DNA from 4 places in the Bacillus sp. SH7-1 genome. Region 4 is predicted to be linked to each of the others. Evidence: riboswitches for the same ligand, from Rfam matches in the RefSeq annotation. Region 4 holds a riboswitch; each other region holds the start of a gene.
The links. Region 4 has a riboswitch for thiamine pyrophosphate ahead of thiT (energy-coupled thiamine transporter ThiT). Riboswitches for the same ligand answer to the same signal wherever they lie in the genome.
Positions count from the first base shown of each region.

Region 1: another riboswitch for thiamine pyrophosphate. It lies ahead of thiM (hydroxyethylthiazole kinase); the one in region 4 lies ahead of thiT (energy-coupled thiamine transporter ThiT).
Region 2: another riboswitch for thiamine pyrophosphate. It lies ahead of tenA (thiaminase II); the one in region 4 lies ahead of thiT (energy-coupled thiamine transporter ThiT).
Region 3: another riboswitch for thiamine pyrophosphate. It lies ahead of thiC (phosphomethylpyrimidine synthase ThiC); the one in region 4 lies ahead of thiT (energy-coupled thiamine transporter ThiT).

Region 1 is NZ_QNUD01000024.1:100,616-103,826, forward strand. Features, by position in the region: gene topB (DNA topoisomerase III) at 1-787, opposite strand, end outside; TPP riboswitch at 1,014-1,123, shown strand; gene thiM (hydroxyethylthiazole kinase) at 1,196-2,002, shown strand; gene thiE (thiamine phosphate synthase) at 2,019-2,678, shown strand; gene DN390_RS19780 (anaerobic C4-dicarboxylate transporter family protein) at 2,802-3,211, opposite strand, start outside.
Region 2 is NZ_QNUD01000006.1:122,699-125,909, forward strand. Features, by position in the region: gene DN390_RS06225 (ABC transporter permease) at 1-164, opposite strand, end outside; gene DN390_RS06230 (ABC transporter ATP-binding protein) at 164-913, opposite strand; gene tenA (thiaminase II) at 882-1,577, opposite strand; TPP riboswitch at 1,660-1,762, opposite strand; TPP riboswitch at 1,822-1,933, opposite strand; gene DN390_RS06240 (SH3 domain-containing protein) at 2,203-3,211, shown strand, end outside.
Region 3 is NZ_QNUD01000003.1:204,469-207,679, forward strand. Features, by position in the region: gene thiC (phosphomethylpyrimidine synthase ThiC) at 1-1,681, opposite strand, end outside; TPP riboswitch at 1,796-1,911, opposite strand; gene lldP (L-lactate permease) at 1,983-3,211, opposite strand, start outside.
Region 4 is NZ_QNUD01000030.1:76,604-79,814, reverse strand. Features, by position in the region: gene feoB (ferrous iron transport protein B) at 1-1,069, opposite strand, end outside; gene DN390_RS22220 (FeoA family protein) at 1,066-1,293, opposite strand; TPP riboswitch at 1,488-1,589, shown strand; gene thiT (energy-coupled thiamine transporter ThiT) at 1,674-2,342, shown strand; gene DN390_RS22210 (sensor histidine kinase) at 2,550-3,211, opposite strand, start outside.

The sequences.
Region 1 (3,211 bases), on a different contig from region 4:
TATCAATTTCCACAACAGTGGCATTTTGTTTATCTAGATTTTTTACAATATCATCAATTTTTTCTTTATTAAAACTACGGCTATTACCGTTTGCATCTTGCCAAGTTAGTTTTAATTGATTTGTTGTTTGAGCTTCAATGCCGTAGTAAGTTTGAGCTTTGAAGTTCTTTATTTCATCTTCACGATTAGCGATCATAGCGACAGTAGGTGTTTGTACACGGCCGCAATTCAGCTGGGCATTAAAGCGAGTCGTTAAAGCTCGAGTCGCGTTAAGACCGATATACCAGTCAGCTTCTGAACGCGCAACTGCTGAAGCATATAAATTGTCATATGCTTTACCTGGTTTTAAATTTGCGAAACCATCTTTAATTGCTTTATCAGTAACAGATGAAATCCATAGACGTTTGATTGGTTTGTTAACTCGAACCTTATCAATAATCCAACGAGCGACCAATTCTCCTTCACGGCCAGCGTCTGTTGCTACAATGATTTCATTTACATCTTTTCTAAGAAGCTGACTTTTTACAGCATTAAATTGTTTCCCTGTTTGTTTAATAACCGTTAATTTCAAACGTTCAGGTAGCATCGGTAAATCTTCTAAATTCCACTTTTTATATTTCACATCATAGTTTTCTGGATCAGCTAGTGTAACGAGATGTCCTAAAGCCCAAGTTACAATATATTTACTACCTTCAAGGTAGCCGTTTCCTTTTTTTTCGCACTTCAGTACACGCGCAATATCACGTGCAACGGAAGGTTTTTCAGCGATTACAACGCTTTTTGACATATTAAAAACATCCTTTCAAAATTCCATACGTTAACTATAGCATACATCTTCTTGAGATTCAGTTTCGCTCCATATTTGAGCTGTTTTTAGTGGAATGAACAAAACACTCACTGATTAAAGTTTCACTTGATTATGCTTATTGTTTTATAGGTTGCTTCTATATTAAATAGAAAAGTAAAGAACTTGTTATTTTACTAGAATAAGAGTAGACTTTGAAGTAGATGAATAATAAACACATGGGAGTTTGTGGATGCAAACTGAGAGTATGACTAATCCGTCATTGACCATTTGAACCTGTTGGATAATGCCAGCGTAGGGAGAGTGTAAAAGCACATGTTCAGGCACTTTGCGTACGCGCAAAGTGCCTTTTTGTGTATCTCCCATCACTATAGTTAGGGGATGAGAAGGATGAATATGAAAGAAATTAGCAAAGTAGTGGATTTGGTGAGAGAATCTAATCCGCTCGTTCATAATATTACAAATGTTGTTGTCACAAATTTTACAGCTAACGGTTTATTAGCATTAGGGGCATCACCTGTAATGGCGTATGCAAAAGAAGAAGTGGCAGAAATGGCTAGCATTGCTGGAGCATTAGTATTAAATATGGGAACACTTCGTCCGGAAGAAGTAGAAGCGATGTTACTTGCCGGTAAATCAGCAAATGTGAACAATGTACCAGTACTGTTTGATCCAGTTGGTGCAGGAGCAACGTCTTATCGAACAGAAGTTGCGAGACATATTCCGGCTGAAATCGAGTTAGCAATTATTCGCGGAAATGCAGCTGAAATAGCGAACGTTATTAATGAGAGATGGGAAATTAAAGGGGTAGACGCTGGTGCTGGAAATGGTAATGTCGTAAGTATTGCAAAGCAGGCAGCGGACGAATTGAATACAGTTGCGGTGATTACTGGAAAAGAAGATGTTGTTACAGATGGAGAGCGAACTATTGTTATTCGAAATGGTCACCCTATTTTGACGAAAGTTACGGGAACTGGTTGTTTACTAACTTCTGTAATAGGAGCATTTGTAGCGGTAGAAAAGGATTATGTAAAGGCAGCAGTAGCTGCATTAACGTTTTATGGTGTAGCCGCGGAACTAGCAGCTGCTAAGACAGTAGAGCAGGGACCTGGTAGTTTCCAAATTGAATTTTTAAATCAGTTAGCGAATACGACTTCGGGTGATATAGAGAAGTATGGGAAGATTGAGGTTATATAGTAAGGAGGGAAAATAAATGTCGCGTATTTCAAAGGCAGAAATGTCCAGGTTGTTATCAGTATATTTTATTATGGGAAGTAACAATTGTACGAAGGATCCACTGCAAGTATTGAGAGATGCACTTGAAGGCGGTATAACAATCTTTCAATTTCGTGAAAAGGGGGAAGGCGCTTTAACGGGAGAGAAACGTATTTGTTTCGCAAAAGAACTACAAGCAATTTGTAAGGAGTACGGTGTACCATTCATCGTAAATGATGATGTGGAACTAGCTCTCGAGTTAGATGCAGATGGCGTGCATGTTGGACAAGATGATGAAGGAATTACTTCTGTTCGTGAAAAAATGGGGGACAAAATTATCGGTGTATCTACACATACAATTGAAGAAGCACGCTGGGCAATTGAAAATGGAGCGGATTATTTAGGTGTTGGCCCTATTTTCCCAACGAGTACGAAAAAAGATACGAAAGCGGTGCAAGGAACGAAAGGTTTAGCTCATTTTAGAGAACAAGGAATTATAATACCGATTGTCGGGATTGGTGGCATTTCAATTGAAAATACCGCTTCGGTTATAGAGGCAGGTGCAGACGGTATTTCTGTTATTTCTGCCATTAGTTTAGCGGAATCTGCGTATGAAAGTACGAAGAAGCTAGCAGAGGAAGTAAGTAAGAGTTTATAGAGAAAGGGTACTTCACGCAAATAGTAAAGAATATAATGGAAGAATGGACAGTTAAAAATATTTAAACAAACGTTTGATTAAAAAAGCACAAACCCTTTAAAACTTTGGATTTGTGCTTTTTCTTTAAAACATAATTGAAATTAAGAGCATTCCAATTCCGATAGAAGTGAATGTTGCGATTAGGCCTGGAATCATAAAGCTATGATTTAAAACATATTTTCCAATGCCAGTTGTACCAGTACGATCAAAGTTAATGGCAGCAACGATTGTTCCATAGTTTGGAATGAAGAAGTATCCATTTACTGCAGGGAACATAGCGATTAGTAGTGCTGGTGGAATACCGAGTGATAATCCAAGAGGCATTAAAGCACGTACTGTTGCTGCTTGGCTATATAGTAAAATAGATAGAATGAATAATGCGATGGCAAATAGCCATGGTGCACTTGTTACTAGGTGCTGAATTGATCCTTGAATCATATTTAAGTTTCCGTTAAAGAAAGTATCTCCCATCCAAGCAATACCGAAAATAGCAA
Region 2 (3,211 bases), on a different contig from region 4:
TGAACCGTAAATAATATATCTTTTAGTTTCCATATTTTCATTACAATTGCAGATGGTGACGGTAAAATGTACATCTCATCTACAATTCTTGCGCCTATTTCCCACATGACAAGTAAAATACTAGAAAGTGTAAGGGCAGGTAAAAGTTCCTTCAACCGGTTCATCATACGAGTACCTGCCTTTGTAACATACTAAGAAGCTCATCTTTAAGCGCTAACACTTCAGGCTTATATAAATCTTTTCTTGTCCGGTTACGATCAAGCGGTACAATCTTCTCAGTTAAAGTAGTTATCGGTTGATTTTCTACAACGAAGATTCGATTAGAAAGAAATAATGCTTCTTCCACATCATGAGTGATAAATAAAATTGTTTTTTCCCACTCTTTCCATTGTTCAAACAGCCATTCTTGCAAAGATGCCTTCGTTAAAGCATCCAACGCGCTAAACGGTTCATCTAACAGCAATATCTCCCCGCCTGTTAATAAAGTTCTAATAAAAGATACGCGTTGTCTCATACCGCCAGATAAATCTTTCGGATATTTTGTCTCATACCCTTGTAAGCCAAATTTATGTAACAGTTCCTTTGCCTTTATTTGTGCTTCTTTCTTCTGTACACCTTGGCACTCTAGCGGCAGAGCTGCATTCTCAATAATCGTTCTCCATGGCAGGAGCATATCTTTTTGGGGCATATACCCTACAGGATGGCTCTTTGTTTCTGTCAGCTCTATCTGTCCCGTACTTGCTTCTTCTAAACCTGTAATAAGGCGAAATAAAGTACTTTTCCCGCATCCACTCGGTCCGATAATACTTACAAACTCTTTATCTTGTATAGAAGCATTTAATTCATTGATGATTGGCTTCTCATCATAATGAAAAGAAACATTATGAAACTGTAGTATGTTCTTGCTCCTCAAATCCCCACATCTCCTTACGATAGGACATATCCCAGAATAAATATTCAAATCGACTGGAATATAGGAAAATCTCCTCTAATCGATCTAGCTCTTTTCCAGACTTTCCAACTGCCATTTCATTTAATAAATCTATTAACCAAATACAAAGGTTACCGTATTCTTCAGAACTATATCCTTGAATCCACTCACCAAAGAACTCATGATCTCTTGCTCCAGGAATATCATTTAAACGCTTTCCAATTTCCCAGTAGCTCCACATACACGGAAGAAGTGCTGCTATTAATTCCGCAAGTGTGCCATTTTGAGATACAGACATCATGTAATTTGTATAAGCTAAATTTTTAGCAGATGGTTTGGCAGACTCTATCTCCTCTATAGAAATTCCAAGTCTTTTTGCATACTGTTTATGGATCGTCATTTCTCCATTTAATATTCCATCAATTTGTTCAGCAAATTTCCCCATTACTTGTGGATTCGTTGCCTTTACAACACCAATCGCATATAGCTTTGCATAATCTAACAAATATAAATAATCTTGGATAATATAATACTGAAACTTATCTTTTTCTAACGTGCCATCTCCCATACCTACTACAAACGGATGATTATGACTCATCTCCCAAACTGGTTGTACAGTTTCTAATAATCTATCGCAAAATTTCATTTCTCTATCCCCTTTCAATTCATATATCTAAATAAAAAACCACTTCTAAATAAGAAGTGGTTACAGCAAATAAAATTATAATTTATTCGTTGCTCCACTTCCCTTCGCTAGTATTACCTAGATCAGGTCTGTAAGGGTTAAGGATTATTCCTCTCTCAGCACAACAAGCACCCCTAGTGGTTTCAATATGAAATTTTTAAATAAAAAAGCCCCGTTTCTATACGCAAAGAAACGGGACTCATTATTAGTGTCCGAATTGCTTCCCTACGCTAGCATAATCTAGATCAGGTAATGAAAAGGATCAAAGGCTTACGGCCTACTCTCAGCTGGCAACACCAGCTCTCCTAGCAAACTATGAAATTATCACTGTCAGTATAACACCGTAATAAGACATCATCAACTGTTTTAATTTTCTCAATTGTCAACAAAATAACAAAACTATTTAATACTTATATTCTATCTTAGAAATTAATATCCTAATTAATTGGATAATAAGGAATCATTATCCTCAAAAAATTTATTTTTTTATTGATTTCATATTACATTTATGTGAATACACCCACTATATTATATCTTTATACTATAATAAAATTACAACTATACAACTAGAGGAGGTCTCTATTATATGAATATGAAAGCTACTGCTTTAACAGCAACTACTGTCGCAATTGCCTCTTTACTTCCTTCTATGGGAGAAACAACTGTACAAACAGCCAACGCTGAACAATTATCTAACGTGAAAACTGGATATGTCAAAGTCGATCAAGTAGCCTTACATACACAAGATAACGCAAATAGCTCATCAATTGATACAATTCGCTTTAATACGAAAGTGAATATACTTGAAACAACTAATGACTGGTATAAAGTATCTGTTAATAATAAAGCAGGTTACGTACAAAAAGATGCTATTCTACTAAAAAACAAACTTCAATCTAATAATCAATACATCGTTAATGCCAATGCATTAAACGTTCGTTCTGAACCTAATTTAGAATCTTCAATTTTAGATGTATTACCAAATGGGAAATTCGTTACCATTCAAGAAGAAAAAGGTGAGTGGTATAAAATTTTACATAATGGCAAAACAGGTTACGTACAAAAGGCATTCGTGTCTAATGGTTCACAGCCTTTAGTAAAAGGCATCACAGTTCAAAATAATACGAAATACACAGTTGCAACACCTAAACTTAATGTACGTAGCAATGCTAGTACAAGTAGTGCACTACTTGGTTCATTACAAAATGGTACACAAATACAAGTAGTGGAAACTGTCGGAACTTGGTATAAAATTCGTTTTGGCACAGGATACGGATATGTAGCAAAGCATTATGTGGTGCAAAATCAAACGCAATCACAAACTCAAACAGCTCAACCTACTTCCATTCCAGCAGTTTTCAAATTCCCTACTCAAGGAAGAATTAGCTCAACCTTTGATATGCGCTGGGAACAAATGCATTATGGGATAGATATTGCAGCTCAGGGTAATGTCTCTATCCAAGCTGCGGCTGCAGGTAAAGTTGTGAAATCATATTATTCAGCTAGCTATGGCAATGTTGTGTTCATCGCTCATCAACTAAACGGGAAACTATATACAACAGTCTATGCTCATATGAAAGATCGCACTGTACAAG
Region 3 (3,211 bases), on a different contig from region 4:
CTAAATCATTTTCTTTCGCATATTCACGAATATCATGTGAAATTCTCATACTACAAAACTTCGGTCCACACATGGAGCAGAAATGAGCCGTTTTCGCGCCTTCTGCTGGCAGTGTTTCATCGTGATACTCCATCGCACGCTCAGGATCTAAAGATAAATTAAATTGATCGCGCCAACGGAATTCAAAACGAGCTTTTGAAAGTGCATCATCACGCTGATGAGCTGTTTTGTGCCCTTTCGCAAGATCAGCTGCATGTGCAGCGATCTTGTACGTAATAACCCCCGTGCGAACATCATCTTTATTTGGCAATCCTAAATGTTCTTTCGGCGTTACATAACAAAGCATCGCCGTTCCAAACCAGCCAATCATCGCAGCTCCAATCGCCGATGTAATATGGTCATAACCTGGTGCAATATCTGTCGTTAACGGCCCAAGTGTATAGAACGGCGCACCCTGACAAATATCAAGCTCTTTTTCCATATTCTCTTTAATTAAATGCATCGGTACATGTCCAGGTCCTTCAATCATCACTTGCACATCATGTTTCCAAGCAATTTTCGTTAATTCACCAAGTGTTTCAAGCTCAGAGAATTGTGCCTCGTCATTTGCATCTGCAATCGAACCTGGACGTAATCCATCTCCAAGAGAGAACGAAACATCGTACTGCTTCATAATTTCACAAATCTCTTCAAAATGAGTATATAGGAAGTTTTCTTTATGATGGAATAAACACCACTGCGCCATAATCGAACCACCACGCGAAACGATACCTGTCGTACGCTTTGCCGTAATTGGAATGTAACGAAGTAATACACCAGCGTGAATCGTAAAGTAATCCACGCCTTGCTCCGCTTGCTCAATTAACGTATCACGATACACTTCCCACGTTAAATCTTCTGCAATTCCATTTACCTTTTCCAGCGCCTGATAAATCGGCACAGTTCCAACTGGTACAGGCGCATTACGAATAATCCACTCACGCGTCGTATGAATGTTTTTACCTGTAGATAAATCCATAATCGTATCTGCCCCCCAGCGAGTAGCCCACGTCATCTTCTCTACTTCTTCCGCAATAGAAGAAGATACAGCAGAGTTTCCGATATTTGCATTTACCTTCACGTGGAAATTACGCCCGATAATCATCGGTTCTGCTTCCGGATGATTAATATTCGCTGGTAAAATGGCACGACCTTCCGCAATTTCCTTACGAACAAACTCAGGCTCTACGCCTTCACGAATCGCAACGTATTCCATCTCAGACGTAATAATGCCATTACGCGCATAATGCATTTGCGTAACATTTGCACCTTGCTTCGCTCTAAGCGGCTGGCGATCCATTTGCGGGAAAATAGGTGTATGTTTCGAAGCCACTTTCACACCGTCATCCTCTGGTTTCACCTCGCGCCCTTCATATGCCTCTACATCCCCGCGCTCTAGAACCCAAGAGTGGCGCGGCGCCTGCAACCCCTTTTCCAGCTCCACTGTATACGCCGGATCCGTATAAGGACCGCTCGTATCATACACACGGATTGGTGGATTTGAGACGCCGTTCGTTTCGCTTTGTTCAATCTCACGCATCGGCACTTTCATACCTGCGCGTGGTCCATCCACATATACTTTCTTACTCCCTGGTAAACTCGATTTCAATTCAATTTGCTCAGCTGAAACAGATTGTTTCATAACCTTTGTTGCCTCCCCTGTTCGTGACAAGGACGAGATATGGCCAGCGTATGCCAAAATAAAAAGAGCCAGGTCCATAAAAAAATAAGGACCTGGCTCATAAAAGACATCATTATGTAAAGCCGTTAACTTCCCTACGCTGGTACGAGCCAGATCAGGTCCAAAGGGTTAAGAAGATCACGCGCTTCTCTCTCAGCCTACGCATACGTTAGGCACCCCTAGTTTATCACTGATTTAATTTTCAATACTTTCCCATCATACACGATAATCTGAAAAATGCAAAGTTTAATTCTTTTGCTTTTTACGGAATCATCCACGTTAAATAATATGCCTGTACATACGTCATAATACCAACAATAATTACGAAGAATAAACTATGCTTCACTGTAAAGCGGAATAAATCTGATTCTTTTCCAGCAAGTCCAACTGCCGCACAAGCAATCGCAATTGATTGCGGAGAAATCATTTTACCTGTTACACCGCCCGTTGTATTTGCTGCAACGAGAAGCACTTCAGATACGCCAACTTGTTGTGCTGTAATTGCTTGTAGATTTGAGAATAATGCATTCGCTGACGTATCGGAACCTGTTAAGAATACGCCAATCCAGCCTAGGAATGGTGAGAAGAACGGGAATAATCCGCCAGTTCCTGCTAGTGCTAACGCTAAAGTAGAAGATAGACCAGAATAGTTTGCGATAAATGCAAATCCTAATACGAATCCAATAGATAGAATTGGCATTTTTAATTCGCTTAACGTTTCTTTAAATGTCACTACTGCATCTTTTACATTCATTTTCAAAATAAACATGGAAATGATGCAAGCAATTAAAATCGCTGTTCCAGTTGCTGATAATACATCAAGCTTCAAAATCGCCTCATAAGGCGTCGGTTTATTTACGATTGGCTCTGCTTTCATTACCAAATTGTGCAATCCTGGAATTTCAAACTTAAATACAAGACTTTCTAACGCGCCTCCTGAAGCAAATAATGCTTTAAAGAAACTTTGGCTCCAAATGACTACCATAACCGTTAATACGATAAATGGAGACCATGCCTTCACTACCTTTCCAAACGTTAATTTCGGCATCGATGCTGCTGTCGTTGTTGCTGCTACTTCACTATTTGCTTGCCCGGATTGATAAATTTCTTTCGGTTGCCATACTTTTAAGAACAGCGCCAAACTAACTAAACTTACAAGTGCCGATGTAATATCCGGAAGTTCCGGCCCTAAAAATGTCGCTGTAATGAACTGTGTAATTGCAAATGAGCTACCTGCTACAAGTAAAGCAGGCCACGTTTGTCTTACCCCTTTCAACCCGTCCATTAAAAATACGATAAAGAATGGAACAAATAATGATAAGAACGGTAATTGATGTCCAGCCATTTGTCCGATTTTATGTGGATCAATACCTGTTACTTGTCCAGCAACGGTAATCGGAATTCCCATCGCTCCGAACGCTACTGGTGCCGTATTTGCAATCAAACAAAGACCCGCTGCATATAAAGGATTTAATCCAAGCCCTGCAAGAA
Region 4 (3,211 bases):
ATAGTGCAAAGATTTGTGGAACGAATACTAATACAGCACCAACACCGGCAATAATACCTTCTGTAACGAGTGCTTGAATAAAATCAGAAGCTCCAATACTTGTAAGTCCAGCTGTCACCCAATCCGTAAGCTGGCCACCAAAAAACTCATCTAACATATCCGATAAAGGTGTACCAATCCACGTAAACGTAACCTGAAAAATAAAAAACATAACTGCTAAAAAGATTGGAAGTCCTAAAATTTTATGTGTAATTAACCTATCAATTTTTTCCGAAAAAGGAATTTTCCCTTCTTTCTCATGCTTCATAACATTTGTTTTTAACTTTTCAATATACGCTTCACGAGTCTTGTAAATATGCTCCTCTAACGTACAATCAAGTTTTCCTTCTAAGCGAGATCGAATGGCTATGAGTTCCTTATAAATTGGTAGTGCTTTCATTTCTTTTTCTACTACTTCGTTATTGCTTAGAAATTGAAGGGCTAACCATCTTGGATGCTCATAATTCTCTTTCTCTAAAAGAGAAATTACCTCTCCAATCCCTTCATCCATTCGTGCACCATATGAAATAATGAATGGCTTTTTCTCATTTTTGTCATTTTCTTTAAGAGTTGCAAGTAGTTCTTCACAGCCTTTTCCACTTCTTGCAACGACAGGAACGACTGTTACATCTAATAGTTCTGATAATCGTTTTACATCAATGACAATTCCTCTTTGCTTCGCCACATCAATCATATTTAAACCAATTGAAACGGGCTTACCAAATTCAAGTAATTGCAACGTTAAATGCATATTTCGTTCGAACTGCGAAGAATCCACAATATTTAACATATGCTGAAATTCTTCTGTTAATAGAAAGTTTGTTACAACACCTTCATCACGTGAAACTGGATTTAAATCATAGACGCCTGGTAAATCAATTAATGTTCCTTGCTTATCTTTTAATTTACCAACCTTCTTTTCTACTGTTACACCGCTCCAGTTTCCTACATACTCATAAGAACCAGTAAGTGCATTAAATAATGATGTTTTCCCTGTATTCGGATTCCCTAGCAAAGCTACCTTATTCACGCTAATTCCACCTTTATCATTTTCGCGTCACAATGACGAATACTAATTAACTGTCCACGACACTCCAATGTACAAGGACCTTTGAACATCGCTTTTTGCTTCATGCGAAGTTCACTTCCTTCAGAAAGACCAAAAGCAGCCAGTCTTCTCTTTAGTAACTGATCTAACGAATGAATACTTTTTACTAACACTTTCTCGCCAATTTTAATATCTACTAAGCTCATAACCTTCCCCCTCAGAAGAGAATGATAATTATTTTCAAAAAAATTATAGCATACTCTATTTCATTTGGACTATATCTTTTCGCTTCATATTTATTAACATTTCAATACAATTATATTTCAATAATTGTCATACTTGATTCATTTGCCATTCTCATCCATTTCGCTTACAATAAACAATAGCAAATAAAGAATCTCGTTATCACAGGGGGAGCCATGCCGCTGAGAGGGAACACTTCGTTCCGACCCTTCGAACCTGTTAGTTAATGCTAACGCAGGGATTGTGCAAACGTCCGAAATACATACCTCTTTTTATTTACGTATTTCGTATCCTCCTATGATAATGTTCTTTTTTGTACAACTTGGATTTAGGGGGAGACAACATGCGTAACACCAATTTACAAGCGATGATCGAATCTGCTATTCTTGCAGCCTTCGCCATGATTATCGACATTTTACCATTATCACTTAAACTTCCAACAGGCGGTTCCATCTCATTCGCTATGATTCCTATTTTTATTATTGCTTACCGCTGGGGCTTTAAATCAGCTTTCTTAGGTGGTTTAGTTTGGGGACTATTACAAATTGTCGTGGGAGATGCTTACATTTTAACACCTGTTCAAGCATTCATTGAGTACTTCATTGCCTTTGCTTTTATCGGATTTGCTGGCTTATTCTATCGTCCAATTCAAAAAGCACTTTTAACGTCTAATGAAAATAACTTAGAACAAACAAATTTAGGTAGCCGTAAAAACAAACCTTCATCAAAACAAAATCAAGGTAAGAAAGTCCTTGCTTATATTATCCTTGCTACATTTATCGGTAGCTTTGCTCGCTATTTCTGTCACTTTATTGCCGGTATTATTTTCTGGGGACAATATGCGCCGAAAGGTCAATCAGCTGTGCTATATTCATTAATCGTAAACGGCAGTACAATGCTCGGTTCTTTTATTTTATGTACAGTTTTACTTATATTTTTATTCCTCACTTCACCACGCTTATTCAAAAGCATCAGTGCTTATCAAATGAATACACAAAAAAAGGGCGCTTAATGAGCGCTCTTTTTTCATATCGTAATATTAATCAAAAATACAATAAATGCGCAAAAGAAAATAAATACCATTATACTTAGCCAATTGCTATGCACGGTTCATCGACTCCTTACATAACCCCATTTTCTAATCAGATTATATCGTTTGAAAATAAAGATTAGGTAAAGATAATATGAAAATAAATTAAAAAAGCGTAGATTATATTGTCTACGCTTTTTTCTGTAAATAAAAGTAAAATAACACACCATCTTCTGTATTCTTTACTCCATATTCAGCATCATGCAGTTCTAAAATATTTTTTGAAATAGCAAGACCAAGCCCTGTTCCACCTTGCGAACGCTGACGAGCTGCATCCACGCGATAAAAACGATCCCAAATTTTATCTAACTGCTCTTCTTCAATGTGAGTACCTTTATTTTCAATACATACTTTTATACGCTCTTTCTCATCTATTGTAGAAATAATAATATCTTCTTTATTTGGTGTATAACGTATAGCATTCGTAATGAAGTTCACGATGACTTGTTCAATCCGGCCTTGATTTGCCATTACTTCAAATGGACCTATATTTTTATGAACACGAAGTTCTTTTTTCTCTATTTCCACAGAAAGGTGTTCACATATATCTTCAATTATCGAATCAATATAAAATAAATCCTTTTTCATTTTATATGTACCTGACTCAAATTTAGCTAACTCAAGCATATCTAAAATTAACGTATCCATTTTGTCTACTTCTCGTTCCATCGCTTGAAAATAGTATTCTTTTTTATGTTCAGCTACCCCGTCTTTCAAAATAGAAATGCAGCTTTTCATAATACTCAGTGGTGTTTTTAATTCATGTGAAACACCTGAAATAAATTCTTTCC